3 regions of the Kitasatospora sp. NPDC051164 genome follow, and region 3 is predicted to be linked to each of the others. Evidence: riboswitches for the same ligand, from Rfam matches in the RefSeq annotation. Region 3 holds a riboswitch; each other region holds the start of a gene.
The links. Region 3 has a riboswitch for cobalamin ahead of ACIBEC_RS35290 (cobalamin biosynthesis protein). Riboswitches for the same ligand answer to the same signal wherever they lie in the genome.
Positions count from the first base shown of each region.

Region 1: it holds a riboswitch for cobalamin, as region 3 does, so the genes downstream of both, ACIBEC_RS04075 (HoxN/HupN/NixA family nickel/cobalt transporter) here and ACIBEC_RS35290 (cobalamin biosynthesis protein) in region 3, are expected to answer to the same signal.
Region 2: it holds a riboswitch for cobalamin, as region 3 does, so the genes downstream of both, ACIBEC_RS05925 (iron ABC transporter permease) here and ACIBEC_RS35290 (cobalamin biosynthesis protein) in region 3, are expected to answer to the same signal.

Region 1 is NZ_JBITFB010000002.1:337,403-342,847, reverse strand. Features, by position in the region: gene ACIBEC_RS04085 (hypothetical protein) at 1-1,672, opposite strand, end outside; gene ACIBEC_RS04080 (metalloregulator ArsR/SmtB family transcription factor) at 1,728-2,111, opposite strand; cobalamin riboswitch at 2,193-2,407, shown strand; gene ACIBEC_RS04075 (HoxN/HupN/NixA family nickel/cobalt transporter) at 2,439-3,566, shown strand; gene ACIBEC_RS04070 (aminopeptidase P family protein) at 4,029-5,135, shown strand; gene efp (elongation factor P) at 5,216-5,445, shown strand, end outside.
Region 2 is NZ_JBITFB010000003.1:209,595-215,039, forward strand. Features, by position in the region: gene ACIBEC_RS05900 (amino acid ABC transporter permease) at 1-345, shown strand, start outside; gene ACIBEC_RS05905 (amino acid ABC transporter ATP-binding protein) at 342-1,145, shown strand; gene ACIBEC_RS05910 (CGNR zinc finger domain-containing protein) at 1,258-1,845, shown strand; gene sodX (nickel-type superoxide dismutase maturation protease) at 1,888-2,250, opposite strand; gene sodN (superoxide dismutase, Ni) at 2,508-2,903, shown strand; cobalamin riboswitch at 3,004-3,139, shown strand; gene ACIBEC_RS05925 (iron ABC transporter permease) at 3,248-4,315, shown strand; gene ACIBEC_RS05930 (ABC transporter ATP-binding protein) at 4,357-5,151, shown strand; gene ACIBEC_RS05935 (ABC transporter substrate-binding protein) at 5,222-5,445, shown strand, end outside.
Region 3 is NZ_JBITFB010000029.1:55,651-61,095, reverse strand. Features, by position in the region: gene ACIBEC_RS35300 (prolyl oligopeptidase family serine peptidase) at 1-833, opposite strand, end outside; gene ACIBEC_RS35295 (helix-turn-helix transcriptional regulator) at 946-1,629, opposite strand; cobalamin riboswitch at 1,825-1,959, shown strand; gene ACIBEC_RS35290 (cobalamin biosynthesis protein) at 2,127-3,113, shown strand; gene ACIBEC_RS35285 (cobyric acid synthase) at 3,110-4,648, shown strand; gene ACIBEC_RS35280 (putative cobaltochelatase) at 4,645-5,445, shown strand, end outside.

The DNA of each region.
Region 1 (5,445 bases), on a different contig from region 3:
ACGGTCCGGTACGGAAGGACACCCGGGTGCGGCGCTCGCCGGTGCGGATGGTGAGCCCGTGCTCGGGGAGGGCGGCCGGGTCGCCGCCGTCGGCGAGCCAGCAGGCGACGGCGGAGCCGAGCAGCAGCGGATCGACGCTGGGGGCGGTGCCCGTCCAGTCCGGTTCGGCGCAGGCCGCCAGCAGCAGGCCGGTGCGCAGCCGGAGCAGGTGACGGTCCGGGCCGAGGGCGGCCACCGCGACGGCGAGGCCGGGGAGTTCGGCGGCGGAGTCGGCGAGCCAGCGTTCGGCAGGGCGCTCGGCGTGCACCTCGGTCCGGGCGAGGACCTCGGCCGTGTAGCGCAAGGCGTCGCCGGGATGCTCGTCGGTGAGGGCGTGGAAGCCCCGTGGGCTGTGGTCCTTCGGGTCGAAGGGGTAGCGCCGCAGGCTGACCTCCGTCCCCTCGCTCGCGCCCTCGACGTCGTAGGCGGTGGGCCGCTCGGCGGCTCCGGGGCCGAGGACGGGCTTGGGGTAGGGCGGCAGGGCCGGTTCGTCCCCTGGTTCGTCCAGTTGCTCCAGGAAGGAGTAGAGCAGTGGGCGCAGCACCCGGGCGGATTCGCCGCGGCGGGCGAGTGAGCGGTCGGTGATCTCGCGCAGGTCGGCAGGGTCCCGGGCCAGGGCCTTCTCGACCTGGGCGGGGAGGTCTCCGTCGGGGTCGAGCACGGGTGCGGCCTGGCCGAAGGCGTAGCTGGGGGAGCGCGGGTCGAGCTCGGCGGCGCCGGTGGCGACGAGCATGGTGGGGCGTTCCAGGGCGGCGCCGTAGAAGGAGACCGAGCCGTGGTCGCCGATCATGACGTCGGCGGCGACCAGGGCGGCCTGCCAGCCCTGGTGCGGCGGGATCAGGCGCAGGCCCATCCGGCGGGCGGCGTCGAGCAGGGCCTCCGGGTCGTGCCGACTCCAGATGTTGGGGTGCAGGACGACGGCCACGGTGTACTCGTCGGCGGGCAGCCGGCGGACCAGGCGCTGGGGCAGGTCGGGGCGGCGGCCGAATAACGAGTGCTCGCTCCAGGTGGAGTTGACGACGACGAGCCGTCGACCGTCGACGGCGCCGAGTGCGGCGCGGTAGGTGTCGCGGGAGCGTCGGCTGTGCAGCATCCGGTCGAAGCATGGGTCGCCGACCACGTGGGCTACGTCCAGTGCCTCGGGGCAGGAGTCCCGTAGGCGGTCCAGTTGCTCGGGGTGGGAGAGGCCGAGGACGTCCACGAACACCCGCCCGCGGTAGGTGAGTTCGTTGCGGGACAGGCCGGCGGCGCTGACCGTGTCGCCGGTGGACTCGGTCACCAGGCGGTTGTAGCCGGCGCCGTGCGGGAGGACGACGAGCCGGGCGTCCAGGCGGTGCATGGAGGAGTGGACGGCGCAGGCGACGGCCAGGTCGAAGCGGTGCCGGACGGCGTCCTCCCAGTCCAGCACGGTGAAGCCGGGCAGGCCGTGCAGGTACTCGTCGAGGGCGCGGTCGGCGAAGGCGGAGCCGGGGTTGACGGTGAAGTACCGGGCGATGCCGTCGGGGTTCAGCAGGGTGAGGACGTCCAGGACCCGGGTGGCCGAGGTGAGGGTGCGGGCGACCGCCAGCACGCGGGCCTTGACCGGTCGGGTGTTCCAGCGGTCGGCGGGCCAGACGTGGGGGTGGGACGGCACACCATGATCGTACTCATCCGGGGTGGCGCGCCGGGTGCTGTTTCCCGAGTGTCGGTCAGCCCGCCGCTGCGGTGGGCTCGTGGTGCTCGGCGGCGGCGCACGCGTCGAGGAGGGGGCGCATGTCCTCGTCCACGAGCCGGTAGCGCACCACACGTCCGTCCTTGTCGCCGGTGACCACGCCGGCCGTGCGGAGCAGCCGCAGGGCCTGGGACACGGCGGTGTCGCGCATGCCGGTGGCGACCGCGAGATCGGTGACGGCGAGCGGGCCGGCCCGGTGGAGGGCGAGCAGCAGGGAGAGCCGTCCGGGGTCGGCGAGCAGGGAGAACCGCTCGGACCAGGACCGGACGTGCGCGGCGTCGCCGATCGCGGCGATGGCCTCGCAGACCCGGTGTCCGTCGATGGTGCGGTGGCCCGCGCGGTCGGCCGGTACGAGATGCATGCGGACATTCTTGCAGGCGGCGTCCTGTGATCCTGGACACCTGCGCAGGTGCGCAGCCTTGCATGGGTCGGGCGTGGCCCCTACGGTGTAGCCCGCCGTGGTGCTCGGGAAGACCGGTGACGGACCCTCAGGGGTCCGGATTCCGGAGCGGCCCTCGCCACTGTGATCGGGTCACTCCTCCGTCCCCGGAGGAGTGTCGTCCGTACCCACGACGCCACTGGGTGCCTCGCGCACCTGGGAAGGCGGGTATGGACGTCCCGTAAGCCAGGAGACCGGCCACGGCATCTCACGAAGTGATTCCACGAGGTGCTGGAGCGTGATCCGAAGATGACCCTGCCCGAAACCGCCGCCGCAGACGTGAAAGCGGGCGTGAGAACGGTCCCGTCCGTGCTGCCCACCTTCCGGTGGAAGCGCGAGGACACCGTCCGTACGGCCGGGCTGATGGGGGTGATCCTGGCCATGCACGTGGTGGCCTTCGGGACGCTCATCTTCCTGGTCGCACCCGAACGGTACGCGGTCGGTACCCAGGTCTTCGGGGTGGGCCTGGGTATCACCGCGTACACCCTCGGCATGCGGCACGCCTTCGACGCCGACCACATCGCGGTGATCGACAACACCACCCGCAAGCTCATGGCGGACGGCAAGCGGCCGGTCTCGGTGGGCTTCTGGTTCGCCCTCGGGCACTCCTCGATGGTGGTCCTCATGTCCGCCCTGGTGGCGGGCGGCGCGCAGCTGGCGAGCACGCTGATGGACGACGACTCGGCCACCCACAAGTGGCTCGGCATGATCGGGACGACCACCTCCGGCGTGTTCCTCTACCTGATCGGCGCGCTCAACCTGGCGGCGCTGCTCGGCATCATCAAGGTGTTCCGGGCGATGCGGGCCGGGCAGTACGACGAGGCGGAGCTGGAGGCGCACCTCGACTCGCGCGGCTTCATGGCCCGGGTGCTGAACCGGGCGACCCGCTCGATCACCCGGCCCGGGCAGATGTTCCCGGTCGGCATGGTGCTGGGCCTGGGCTTCGACACCGCGACCGAGGTCACCCTGATGGTGATGGCGGGCTCGGGCGCGGCCTCCGGGCTGCCCTGGTACGCGATCGTCTGCCTGCCGCTGCTGTTCGCGGCCGGGATGAGCCTGTTCGACACCCTGGACGGGACGTTCATGAACTTCGCGTACCAGTGGGCCTTCGCCAACCCGGTTCGCAAGGTGTACTACAACCTGACCATCACTGGGCTGTCGATCGCGGTGGCCTTCATCATCGGCACCATCGAGCTGGTCGGCGTGCTGCACGAGAAGCTCGACCTGACCGACCCGGTGACCGGCTGGATCGCGGACATCTCGCTGGACAACGTCGGCTACGCGATCGCCGGGCTGTTCGTGGTGGTCTGGGCGGTGGCGATCGGGTACTGGAAGCTCGCCCGGGTCGAGAAGCGCTGGGCACCCGAGGGGTTGTGAGCCGGAGGGCATGAGAGTGGCTCATGGGGCCGGGGCATGAGCCGCGCTCATGCGGCAGCGCCATGAGCTCGCCTCATGAGGTCGGGCCATGAGGACGGCTCATGCGGCCGCCCCATGAGGACAGCTCATTGGGCAGCGCCATGAGCGTCACTCATGCGGCCGCGAGCAGCACCCGGCCGGAACGGTGGAGATCATCCGGGTCGACGAGGGCGAGCCGGCCCTGGTGCACGACGAGCGCGGACACCCGGTGCCGGTCGGCGGCACGGTCTTCTTCGGCGCCTCCTACCCGCACGTCTGCCGCAACCCGGGGCGGCGGACGCCGGCGTCGACCATGGTGTCTCCGTCCCGCCGCCGCGCTGACCCCTGTCGTCGCGCGCGGAACGGCGCCTGCCCGAGGTGTCCCGGGGTTCCGTCGGGAGTGCTCGGCGGGCGGTTCGGCCCGGGGGTTCGTAGGCTCGACGCATGGCGGATGCGTACGCGGGTCGGCGGGAGCGGGTGAGGGAGCACTGCAGTGCGGCCGGGGCCGATGCGGCGCTGATCACCCGGGCGGCGAACGTGCGGTATCTGACGGGCTGCGCGCCCTGTGGAGCGACCTTGCTGCTGACCAGGGAGCGGGTGTTGCTCGCGCTGCCGGACGACCTGCCGCCGGACGACTCCGGGGAGCACCTGATCGCCCCGGACGTCCCCCAGCTGCCGGTGGCGGCCGGGGCGGACACCGCGCTGGCCGCCGCGGCCGCCGCGGCGAGCTTCGGGGTGGCGGCTCTGGCGGTGGAGGAGCACGACCTGACCGTCAGCCGCCACCGGGCGGTGGCGGGCCTGGCCGAGCGGGCCCGGTTGGTCGACCTGGGGCAGGTGGTCGAGCGGCTGCGGGTGGTCAAGGACGAGCACGAGATCGCCGATCTGCGGATCGCCGCCGAGATCGCCGACCAGGCGCTCGGCGAGCTGCTGGAGTCGATCCTGGTCGGCCGCACCGAGCGGCACCTGGCGATGGAGCTGGAGCGCCGGATGATCGACCACGGCGCGGACCGGGCCGCCTTCCCGGTGTCGGTCGGCACCGGCAGCCACTCCGGCCAGGCCGCCCACCAGCCGACCGACCGCCGGGTGGAGGAGGGTGACTTCCTGACCGTGGTGATGGGCGCGCAGTACCGCGGCTACGGCGTTTCCACCGCCCGCACCTTCGTGATCGGGGCCGCGCCCGCGCCCTGGCAGGTGGAGCTGCACCGGCTGGTCTTCCGGGCCCAGCGGGCCGGCCGGGAGGCGCTCGGACCGGGCGTGGAGCAGTGCGTACCCGACCGGGCCGCCCGGCAGGTCCTGGAGGCGGCGGGCCACAGCGAGGCCTCGCCGCACCCGGTGGGCCACGGCATCGGGTTGGAGATCCGGGAGGCGCCGCGCCTCGGTCCGTCGGACATGGGTAAACTGGACAGCCGCGTGCCGGTCACCGTCGGCCCAGGGGTTCATCTCCCGGGCAAGGGTGGTGTCCGGATCGAGGACACGCTCGTCGTCCGCCCCCTCGAAGAGGGTGGGCCCGAGTTGCTCACCATCACCACCAAGGAGCTCCTCGCCCTGTGACCGCGGCCGCTCGACGGCCGTGGGCGGCAGGACGCAATCCCTTGGTTCCTTGACAGCTATATCCAGGAGTAAGTGCGCCCGTGGCTTCCACGAACGATCTCAAGAACGGCATGGTCCTCAAGCTGGACGGCGGCAAGCTCTGGTCTGTCGTCGAGTTCCAGCACGTGAAGCCCGGCAAGGGCCCGGCCTTCGTGCGTACCAAGCTCAAGGAGGTCCTGACCGGCAAGGTCGTCGACAAGACCTTCAACGCGGGCACCAAGGTCGAGACCGCCAACGTCGACAAGCGCGGCATGCAGTTCTCGTACATGGA
Region 2 (5,445 bases), on a different contig from region 3:
CGGGTGATCATCCCGCCGACCGGCAACGAGACCATCTCGATGCTGAAGACCACCTCGCTGGTCTCGGTGATCTCCCTGGAGGAGATCTTCCGGGCCGGCCAGGTCATCTACTCTCGGAACTACCAGAACATCCCGCTGCTGATCGTGGTCAGCCTCTGGTACCTGTTCTTCACCTCGGTGCTGACCATCGGCCAGTACTACATCGAGCGCCACTACGCCCGAGGCTCCAACCGCACCCTCCCGCCCACCCCGCTGCAGCGACTGCGGGGCCTGTTCGCCGGGAAGCCCGCCCCGAAGACGGACGCCGACGTCGTCCCGGGGCTCGAGGGAGGTGGTCACGTATGACCGATCTGACCAAGACCCCCGCCGACGGCGCCGGGTCGGCCGAGCCCATGGTCCGCGCCGAGAACGTGCACAAGTCCTACGGCCTGGTCGAGGTGCTCAAAGGCATCGACCTGGAGGTCAAGCAGGGCGAGGTGTTCTGCCTGATCGGCCCGTCCGGCTCCGGCAAGTCGACCTTCCTGCGGTGCATCAACCACCTGGAGAAGATCAACGGCGGCCGCCTCTGGGTGGACGGCGAGCTGGTCGGCTACCAGCAGCGGGGCGACAAGCTCCACGAGCTCAAGGACCGCGAGGTCGCCCTCAAGCGGCGCGACATCGGCATGGTCTTCCAGCGCTTCAACCTGTTCCCGCACATGACCGCCATGGAGAACGTCGTCGAGGCGCCGGTCCAGGTCAAGGGCGAGAGCAAGGCGGACGCCCGCGAGCGCGGGATGGCCCTGCTGGAGCGGGTCGGCCTCGCCGACAAGGCGAAGAACTACCCCTCCCAGCTCTCCGGCGGCCAGCAGCAGCGCGTCGCGATCGCCCGCGCGCTGGCCATGAAGCCCAAGCTGATGCTCTTCGACGAGCCCACCTCGGCGCTCGACCCGGAGCTGGTCGGCGATGTCCTCGACGTCATGCGCGGCCTCGCCGAGGAGGGCATGACCATGGTGGTCGTCACCCACGAGATGGGCTTCGCCCGCGAGGTCGGCGACGCGCTGGTGTTCATGGACGGCGGTGTGGTGGTCGAGTCCGGCAACCCCCGTGAGGTCCTCACGAACCCGCAGCACGAGCGCACCAGGGCCTTCCTCTCCAAGGTGCTCTGAACCCCTCCCGTCGGCGCCCGGCAGGCAGCTCCTGCCGGGCGCCGACGTTTTCCCCCTTCGGGTAATAGGCTGGAAGCAGCCAGCCCGTTACCGATCTTCTGGAAGGACCGCCGTGGAGCTCGCCTCGTACGCCGACCTCGCCGTTCGGCTGGTGAACACCGAGGAGCCGGAGCGCGGCACCGACACGCTGACCTCCGTGGAGGCGGTGCGCGCCCTGTTCTCCGACTCCTCCCGGGCCGCCGCGCTCGCCGACGAATCCGACCTGCCCCGGCTGCGGGCGGTCCGGACCCGGCTGCGCGGGGTCTTCGAAGCCGCCGCCGAAGGGGACGAGATCCGGGGCGTCGACCTGCTGAACAGCCTGCTGATGGAGTACCCCGTCAGCCCGCTGATCTCCGGGCACGACTACCTGGACGACGCCGGACGGCCGCGCTGGCACCTGCACCTGGCCGACAACTCGCCGACCGCCACCGCGCACTTCAGCGCGGTCGCCTGCATGGGCCTGGCCGTCCACCTGACCGAACTGGGCGCCGACCGGCTGGGCATCTGCCAGGCCGCGCCCTGCCGCAACGCCTACCTGGACACCTCGACCAACCGCTCCCGCCGCTACTGCTCGGACCGCTGCGCGACCCGGGCCAACGTCGCCGCCTACCGGGCCCGCAAGCGCCAGGAGGCGGAGGCCGCACTGGGCACCGGGGCGTAACAGCCGGGGCCCAACGGTGGGGCGCAGCGGTGGGGCGCGCGGCTAGACCTCCTCCACCCAGACGCCGAGGCGGCGGGCCAGGCCCGGCACCCGGGCCAGCCGCGGGGCGAGCAGCAGCCGCTCCAGCCGGCGGCCCGGCGCCAGCCAGACCGGGCGCGGGCGCAACCGCAGCAGCACCCGGCCGAGCACCAGGTCGTCCGGGACCGCGCCGTAGCTGCGGCTGTCGCTGTCCACCGGGCGGTTGTCGGAGAGCAGCCACCAGCCCCCGGACCGGCGCTCGGCGGCCCGCTTCACCACCAGCAGGTCCTGCTGGAAGGGGTGCCGGAAGAGCACCACCGCCCCCGGCCGGATCGGCGCGCCGTAGCGGACCAGCAGCCGGTCGCCCTCGCGCAGGGTCGGGACCATCGACCGGCCCACCACGTCGACCAGTCCGAACGGCAGCGCGCCGCCCCGGGCCCGGCCCTCCGGTTCCGTGCTCCGTGCCACGACTCCTCCTCCGCGCCGACCGTCCCCAGTCTGCCGTACGGACCGTCACCTGTTCGATGTCCGGATTACCCCGGTTCCGGGTCCGCCTTTTGCCCTAGGCCCACCGCCCGATCGCGAAACCGCGAGGGCGGAAGGGTAATCTCGGGCGCGGGAAGACGATCTAAGGAAGGACTCCCATGTTCTCTCGTCTGTTTGCACCGCGTGCCACCGCTCACGCCCACTGTGACCTGCCCTGCGGCGTGTACGACCCGGCGCAGGCCCGGCTCGAGGCCGAGTCGGTGAAGGCCACCCAGGAGAAGTACCAGGCCAACGAGGACCCGCACTTCCGCGCCCGCGCCATCATCATCAAGGAGCAGCGCGCCGAGGCCGTCAAGCACCACATCTCGGTGCTGTGGAGCGACTACTTCAAGGCCCCGCACTTCGAGAAGTACCCGCAGCTGCACAAGCTGATCAACGACACCCTGAAGGCCGCCTCGGCCACCAAGGCGTCCACCGACCCGGCCACCGGCCAGGCCCTGCTGGACCTGATCGCCGAGGTCGACAAGATCTTCTGGGAGACCAAGCAGGCCTGAGCCTGACGCGTCGCCACCTGACCGCCCCCGTCCGCACCGCCGGACGGGGGCGGTCGTGCGTTCACGTCCGACCCGACCCCGGTAAGGGTTGCTGACCCTAAGTGCCTGTTATGCTGCCGGGGCGTCCGAGGGGGAAGTCCGGTGTGAATCCGGCGCTGACCCGCAACGGTGAGCGCGGCCCGTACCAGCGGTACGGCCGCGCCAGCCCGATCGCCCCCGGCCGCTGACCTCCCGACAACTCGCCGCGGACTGCGAGGGGAACGGCGCCCGGGCACGCCTCCGGCCGGCGCCCGCCCTGGCGCACCCGCGGCCCGAGGCAAGGCGCACCCGTGAACCGCCCACCCGTGAACCTCGCAACCGGCGGCCCGCCCGTCCGCCGCATACCCGCGCTCCCGCTCGCCGTCGGCCTCGCCGCCGCCCTGCTGCTCTCCGTGGTCTGCGGAGTCGCGTTCGGCTCCTCCGGGATCGGACTCCCCCACGTGCTGCGGCTGCTGGGCGCCGGCCTGACGGGCGGTCGGCTGGACGCGGACGAGGCGGCGGCGTACGCCATCGTCTGGGAGATCCGGCTGCCGCGCACCGTCCTGGCCGCCGTGGTCGGCGCCGGGCTGGCCGCCACCGGCGTCGCCGTCCAGGCCCTGGTGCGCAACGCGCTCGCCGACCCCTTCGTCCTCGGCATCTCCTCCGGCGCGGCCGTCGGCGCCAACGCCGTCCTGCTGTTCGGCGCCTTCGCCTCGCTCGGGGTGTGGGCGGTCTCCGCCTCCGCCTTCGGCTCCGCGCTGGCCGCGATGACGCTGGTCTACCTCGCCGCCCGCACCGCGTACGGGCTCACCCCGCTGCGACTGGTGCTCACCGGCACCGCCCTGTCCTACGGCTTCTCCGCCGCCACCACCCTGATAATCTTCGCCGCCGACCGCGGCGAAGCCGCCCGGGCCGCCATGATGTGGCTGCTCGGCAGCCTCGGCGGCGCCACCTGGGGCTCGGTGCCGATCGCCGCCTGCACCGTGCTGGCCGGCCTGGCCTACCTCGCCCGCACCGCCGGCCGGCTGGACGCGCTCGCCATGGGCGACGAGACCTCCGCCTCGCTCGGTGTGGACCCGGACCGGCTGCGCCGCGAGCTGTTCGTGGTGACCGCCGCCGTCACCGGCACGGTGGTCGCGGTCAGCGGGGCGATCGGCTTCGTCGGACTGCTGGTGCCGCACCTCGCGCGGATGCTGGTCGGCGCCGGGCACCACCGGGTGCTGCTGGTCGCGCCGCTCGCCGGGGCCCTGCTGCTGGTCTGGGTGGACATCGCCTCCCGCACCCTGCTGGCGCCCGCCGAACTGCCCGTCGGGGTGTTCACCGCCGTGCTCGGCGTGCCCGCCTTCCTGCTGATGATGCGCCGCCGCGGCCAGGCCTTCGGAGGCCGACGGTGACCGACGCGACCCGCACGACCGACCGGGCCGACGCGGCCGACCTGACGACGGCCCAGGACCTCGACGTCGACACCGTCTCGGTGGAGCTGGCCGGCACCCGGCTGGTCCACGAGGTGAACCTGGCGGCCGCCGCCGGGCAGGTGGTCGGACTGGTCGGTCCCAACGGCAGCGGCAAGTCGACCCTGCTGCGCTGCGTCTACCGGGTGCTGAAGCCGGCCGGCGGGGCCGTCCGGCTGGCCGGCGACGACCTGCACGCGCTCTCCGCCCGCGAGACGGCCCGGCGGGTGTCCGCGCTGACCCAGGAGCACTCTGCCGAGTTCGACTTCACGGTGGCCGAGGTGGTCGCCATGGGCCGGCTGCCGCACCGGCGCGGCCTCGGCGGCCCGACCGACGGGGACCGGGAGCGCTGCGCCGGGGCACTGCGCAAGGTCCGGGCCGGACACCTCGCCGAACGGGGCTTCCTGAGCCTGTCCGGGGGCGAGAAGCAGCGGGTGCTGTTCGCCCGCACGCTGGTCCAGGAGCCGCGGCTGCTGGTGCTCGACGAACCCACCAACCACCTCGACATCGCCCACCAGTTGGAGGTCCTGGCGCTGGCCCGGGAGGCCGGCCCGACGGTGCTCACCGCGCTGCACGACCTCAACCTGGCAGCGAGCCACTGCGACCTGCTGTACGTCCTGCGGGCCGGCCGGATCGTCGCCTCCGGACCGCCCGGCGCGGTGCTCCGGCCCGCCCTGCTGGCCGAGGTGTTCGGCGTTCGGGCCACCCCCGTCCGGCACCCGGAGACCGGCGCCCTCCAGCTGCTGATCGACCGCCTCGACCGCTCCCCCGACGCCTGAACGACCGAAGCCCGGACCCCCGAAGCCCGGAGCCCTCACCGCCGAAGCCTGACCCACCGAAGGAACCACCGTGCGCACCAAGGCCGTTGCCACCGCCGCCCTGCTCGTCCTCGGGCTCACCGCCTGCGGCGCGGAGATCGCCCCGAGGGAGGCCGCCGCCGGCTCCGCCCACTACCCGGTGACCGTGGAGAACTGCGGCGACCGGCTGACCTTCCCGCAGAAGCCCGCCCGGGTGGTCACCAACGACGTCAACATCACCGAGCTGATGCTCTCCCTGGGCCTCGCCGACCGGAT
Region 3 (5,445 bases):
TCGGCGTCGCCGCGGGCGGTGGCCGGCAGGTCGAGGACCGGCGAGTCGAGGATCAGGCCGCTGACGGCGTACGCCCAGGCGGAGCGGGCCGCCGTCAGCAGGACCATCGTGGCGCCGACCGACCATCCGTAGAGGATCACCCGACCCGCGCCGTGGGCGAGCGCCAGCCGTACCGCCGCCTCGACGTCACGCCACTCGGTCTCGCCGAAGTGGCTGTACCCGTCCGGGGAGGCCGGGGCGCCCTCGTCGCCGCGGTAGGTGACGGCGAGGGCGGGCAGGCCGAGACGGTCGAGGACGGGCAGGACCGGAAGGGTCTGCTGGCGGTCGGCCTCGGGGCCGTGGACGAGGATCACCCACGTGCCGCGCTTGCCGTCGAGATACCAGGCGGGGAGGGCGCCGAGTTCGCCGTCGACCGCGGTCTCGGTGTAGGCGAGGCCGAGCGCCCGGGTGGGGTCGCCGACGTGGACGCGCGGGGTGAAGCGGACCTCGGCGCCGGGGACGAGGGTGCCCCGGTCGGCGCGGACCAGCCGACGGGTGACGCCCTCCTCGTCGCTGTGCAGGACCTCCTCGACGACCGCGTGGCCGCCGTCGTCCCACTCGACCGCCCAGCGGCCGGGACGCAGGCTCTCGGGGCCGCGGCTGAAGGTGATCCGCCCGACGCCGAGGCCGCGGACCAGGACCGGCCCGGACTCCTGCACGGCCGTGACCGGGCGGACCATCCGCTCGGAGGCCCGGCGGCCGATCACCAGGACGACGGCCCCGGCTCCGACGGCGGCGGCCGCCACGACGGCGGCGGTTCCCCAGCGCATATCGATCCCCGCTCTGTTGGTCACGGACCGGACGGTGTTCGTGCACCAGTCCACCGGCGCCCCGGCCGCCCGGCCACCGGGCTGGGCCGTCCGGGTCACTCGGCGCGGGGACAGGGGCCGGCGTCGGGGCGCGGGGTCAGTCCGTGGCGGCGTCGAGGAGGTGCCAGAAGCGGGGGGTGAGGGAGTCGGTGGTGGGGGGTGGGGCGGCGCGGGTGGTGGCACCCCAGTGGGTGGGGACGTGGTGTTCCTGGTGGAGGACGGTGAGAGCGGCGGCGAGGGTGTCGGCGGGGGCCGGGACGATGCGGGCGAGGGCGCGGAGGTGGGGTTGCCAGCGGCCCGCGACGCACTGGCGGAGGAGCCGGCCGAGGGCCTCCCGGCGGCCGGTGGCCTCCACGAGCTCGGGCAGGGTCAGGTCGAGGACCTCGGCGAGGGCGCGGGTCTGTTCCTCGTCGCCGTCCCATTGGCCGGTCAGTTCGGCCTGCCGGTAGGTGTCGAGGATGGTGCCGGTGCGGTCGGCGACGGCGGCCTGGCCGAGTTCACGGGCGACGCGGTGGTCGCGCAGCCGTACCGGGCGGGTGTCCATCAGCTTTGCGGTGGGGCACCAGAGGGCGCGGGCGAGGGCGATGAACTCCGGTTCGCTGGGGCGCAGCTCGCCGGCCTCCCAGGCGAGGACGTGGGTGGGCAGCAGCCGGACGCCGTGCGCGGCCATGCCCTCCGCGACCTGCTCGGGGGTCAGGCCGAGGCCGGCCCGGTGGGCGCGGGCGGCCGCGGGGGAGAACGGCACCGGAGGCGGGACAGTGGGGGTCTTTCTGCGACGCATGCCACCGAACGGTAGGCGCGGACCGCGGTGCGCCCCAGCGACCGAACCCACGAAGCGGCCGGTCCGGGGGCGGTGCTCCGCTGGGCGATCCCACAGCGCGTCGGGGCGGTGCCCGGTGTGACCAACCCCTCCGTGACCTCGGTTGACTCCCGGTTCGGCCGCGTGATGGGATCCTGGGGCCAATCGGAGGCATGGAGAGGAAGCCGGTGCGAGTCCGGCGCGGTCCCGCCACTGTCACCGGGGAGCACGCTCGGAATGATCGCCACGGCGGGCCGTCAGAAGCCGCTGGAAGGCCCCGGGGGTGTGTCCGACCCGGAAGCCAGGAGACTCTCGCCCCCGCTACGTCGATCCAGGGCGCGGACCCTGAGTGAGGACACGCACGCGATGCAGGCTGCCCCGCCCCACCGGACTCCGAGCGGCCTTCCGCCGAGCTGTCTCCCGGTGAGTTGTCTTCCGATCAGCCCCCTTCCGGCGTTCGTGCTGTGACCGTTCGTCCTGTGACCGTCCGTCCTGCGACCGGACGCCCCCTGGCCCGCGCCGCCGCGTTCGCGCTGGGCGCCGTCGCGGGCTACGCCGCCGACGCCCGCTTCGCCGACCCGCGCCGAGGCCACCCGGTGGCCGTCTTCGGCAGCGCGGCGACCCGGTTGGAGCGGCGCCTGTGGCGCGACGACCGTACGGCCGGGGCCGGGTACACGGCGCTGTGCGTGGGCGCGGTCGCGGCGGGCGCGCTCGCCCTGGACCGTACGGTGGGCCGGCGCCCGCTGGGCCGGGCGGCGCTGGCGGCGGCCGCGACCTGGACGGTCCTCGGCGGCACCTCGCTCACCCGGGAGGCCCGCGCCATCGGCCGCTCGCTGAAGGACGGCGACCTGCGGGCCGCGCGGGAGCGGCTGCCGCACCTGTGCGGGCGGGATCCGAGCGCCCTGGACGGGCAGCAGATCGCCCGCGCGGTGGTCGAGTCGGTGGCCGAGAACACCGCCGACGCCGTGGTGAACGCGCTGGCCTGGGGCGCCCTGGCGGGCACGCCCGGGCTGCTGGCGTTCCGTGCGGTGAACACCCTGGACGCCATGGTGGGACACCGTTCGCCGCGCTACGCCCGGTTCGGCTGGGCCTCGGCCCGGCTGGACGACGTGGCGGGCTGGCCGGGCGCCCGGCTGACCGCGCTGCTGACGGTGGCCGCCGCCCCGCAGCCCCGGACGGCCTGGCGGGTCTGGCGGCGCGACGGCTCCTCGCACCCGAGCCCGAACGCGGGCCAGGCGGAGTCGGCGTTCGCCGGCGCGGTGGGCGTGCGGCTGGGCGGCACGCTGCAGTACGGCGAGCGCGTGGAGCACCGTCCGGTGCTGGGCACGGAGCTGCGGCCGGTGACGGTGGACGACATCGAGCGGGCCTGCGCGCTCTCCCGGCGGGTGGGCGCGCTGGCACTGGGTACGACGGTCGCGGGGCATCTCGTGATCAGGGCGTTCGGTAAGAGGAGGGGTGGGGCATGAGCAACGCGCTGCTGGTCGCCGGGACGACCTCGGACGCGGGCAAGAGCGTGGTGACGGCCGGTATCTGCCGCTGGCTGGCCCGCCAGGGTGTGCGGGTCGCGCCGTACAAGGCGCAGAACATGTCGTTGAACTCCTTCGTCACCGCCGACGGCGCCGAGATCGGGCGCGCCCAGGCGATGCAGGCGCAGGCCGCCCGGGTGGAGCCGGAGGCGGCGATGAACCCGGTGCTGCTGAAGCCCGGCGCGGACGGCCGCAGCCAGGTGGTGCTGCTGGGCAGGCCGGTCGCCGAGGTCGGTGCGCTGGACTACCGCGAGCGCAAGCCCGTCCTGCTGGAGCGCGCCCTGGAGTGCCTGGCCGACCTGCGCCGCCGCTACGACGTGGTCGTCTGCGAGGGCGCCGGCTCGCCCGCCGAGATCAACCTGCGCGACCGCGACATCGCCAACATGGGCCTGGCCACGGCCGCCGGGCTGCCGGTGGTGGTGGTCGGGGACATCGACCGCGGCGGCGTGTTCGCGGCGATGTACGGGACGCTGGCGCTGCTGTCGGCGGAGGACCAGCGGCACGTGGCCGGCTGGTTCGTCAACAAGTTCCGCGGCGACGCGCGGCTGCTGGCGCCCGGGCTGGAGATGCTGCACGAGCTGACCGGCCGTCCGGTGCTGGGCACCCTGCCGATGCTGCCCGGACTGTGGCTGGACGCCGAGGACTCGCTGGACCTGTCGACGGTGGTGGACCGGGTCGACGGGCGCGGGCCGCTCGGGGCGGACGTGCTGCGGGTGGCCGTGGTGCGCTTCCCCCGGCTGTCCAACTTCACCGACCTGGACGCGCTGGCGCAGGAGCCGGGCGTGCTGGTGCGCTGGGCCACCAGACCCGAGGAGCTGGCCGACGCCGACCTGGTGGTGCTGCCCGGCACCCGGGCCACCGTGGCGGACCTCGCCTGGCTGCGCGAGCGCGGCCTTGAGCCGGCGCTGAAGGCGCGGGCGGCGGCCGGGAGGCCGGTTCTCGGGGTGTGCGGCGGCTACCAGATGCTGGCGCGCGGGATCGTCGACGAGGTGGAGTCCAAGGCGGGCGCCGTCGACGGGCTCGGCCTGCTGCCGACGCAGGTGCGGTTCGGCGCCGAGAAGGTGCTGGCGCGGCCGGTCGGCGAGGCGTTCGGGCACCGGGTCGAGGGCTACGAGATCCACCACGGGGTGGTGGCCGTGGAGGGGGGCCAGGCGTTCGTCTCCGATGGCCGAGGGCAGAGTCTGGACGGCTGCCGGGTGGGCTCGGTCTGGGGCACGACCTGGCACGGCGTGCTGGAGAACGACGACTTCCGTCGCGAACTCCTGCGCGAAGTCGCCGAGTTGGCGGGCCGGGCGTTCGTCCCGGCGCCGGACACCTCCTTCGCCGAGGCGCGCGAGGCCCGGCTGGACCGGCTGGGCGACCTGATCGAGGAACACGCGGACACCGACGCGCTGTGGAAGCTGATCGAGGGCGGGGTGCCGGCGGCCGGATCGCTGCCGTTCCTGGCGCCCGGGGCACCTGGGAGTGACGCATGACTGACGTCCGCTATCCGTTCACCGCGATCGTCGGCATGGCCGACCTGCGGCTGGGGCTGCTGCTGAACGCGGTCTCCCCGGCCGTGGGCGGCGTGCTGGTCCGCGGCGAGAAGGGCACCGCGAAGTCGACCATGGTGCGCGCGCTGGCCGGCCTGCTGCCGTCCATCGCCGCCGTGGACGGCTGCCGCTTCGCCTGCGACCCGGCCGCGCCCGACCCACAGTGCCCGGACGGGCCGCACTCCGCCGCCGGGAGCCACGAACGGCCGTCCCAGCTGGTCGAGTTGCCGGTCGGCGTGGCCGAGGACCGGATCGTCGGCTCGCTCGACCTGGAGCGCGCGCTGGCCGAGGGCGTCAAGGCGTACGAGCCCGGGCTGCTCGCCAAGGCACACCGCGGCGTGCTCTACATCGACGAGGTGAACCTGCTCCAGGACCACGTGGTGGACCTGCTGCTGGACGCCGCCGCGATGGGCCGCTCGTACGTCGAGCGCGAGGGCGTGTCGGTGCGGCACGCGGCCCGGTTCCTGCTGGTCGGCACGATGAACCCGGAGGAGGGCGAGCTGCGGCCGCAGCTGCTCGACCGGTTCGGCCTGACCGTCGAGATCGCCGCCACCCGGGACCCGGCCGAGCGCGCCGACGTGGTCCGCCGCCGGCTCGCCTACGACGCCGACCCGGCCGGCTTCGCCGCGCGGTTCGCCGAGGAAGAGCGGGCACTCGCCGAACGCATCACCGCCGCACGGGAGTTGCTACCCAAGGTCGAGCTGACCGAAGTGGCGCTTCGTCAGATCACCGCCGTGTGC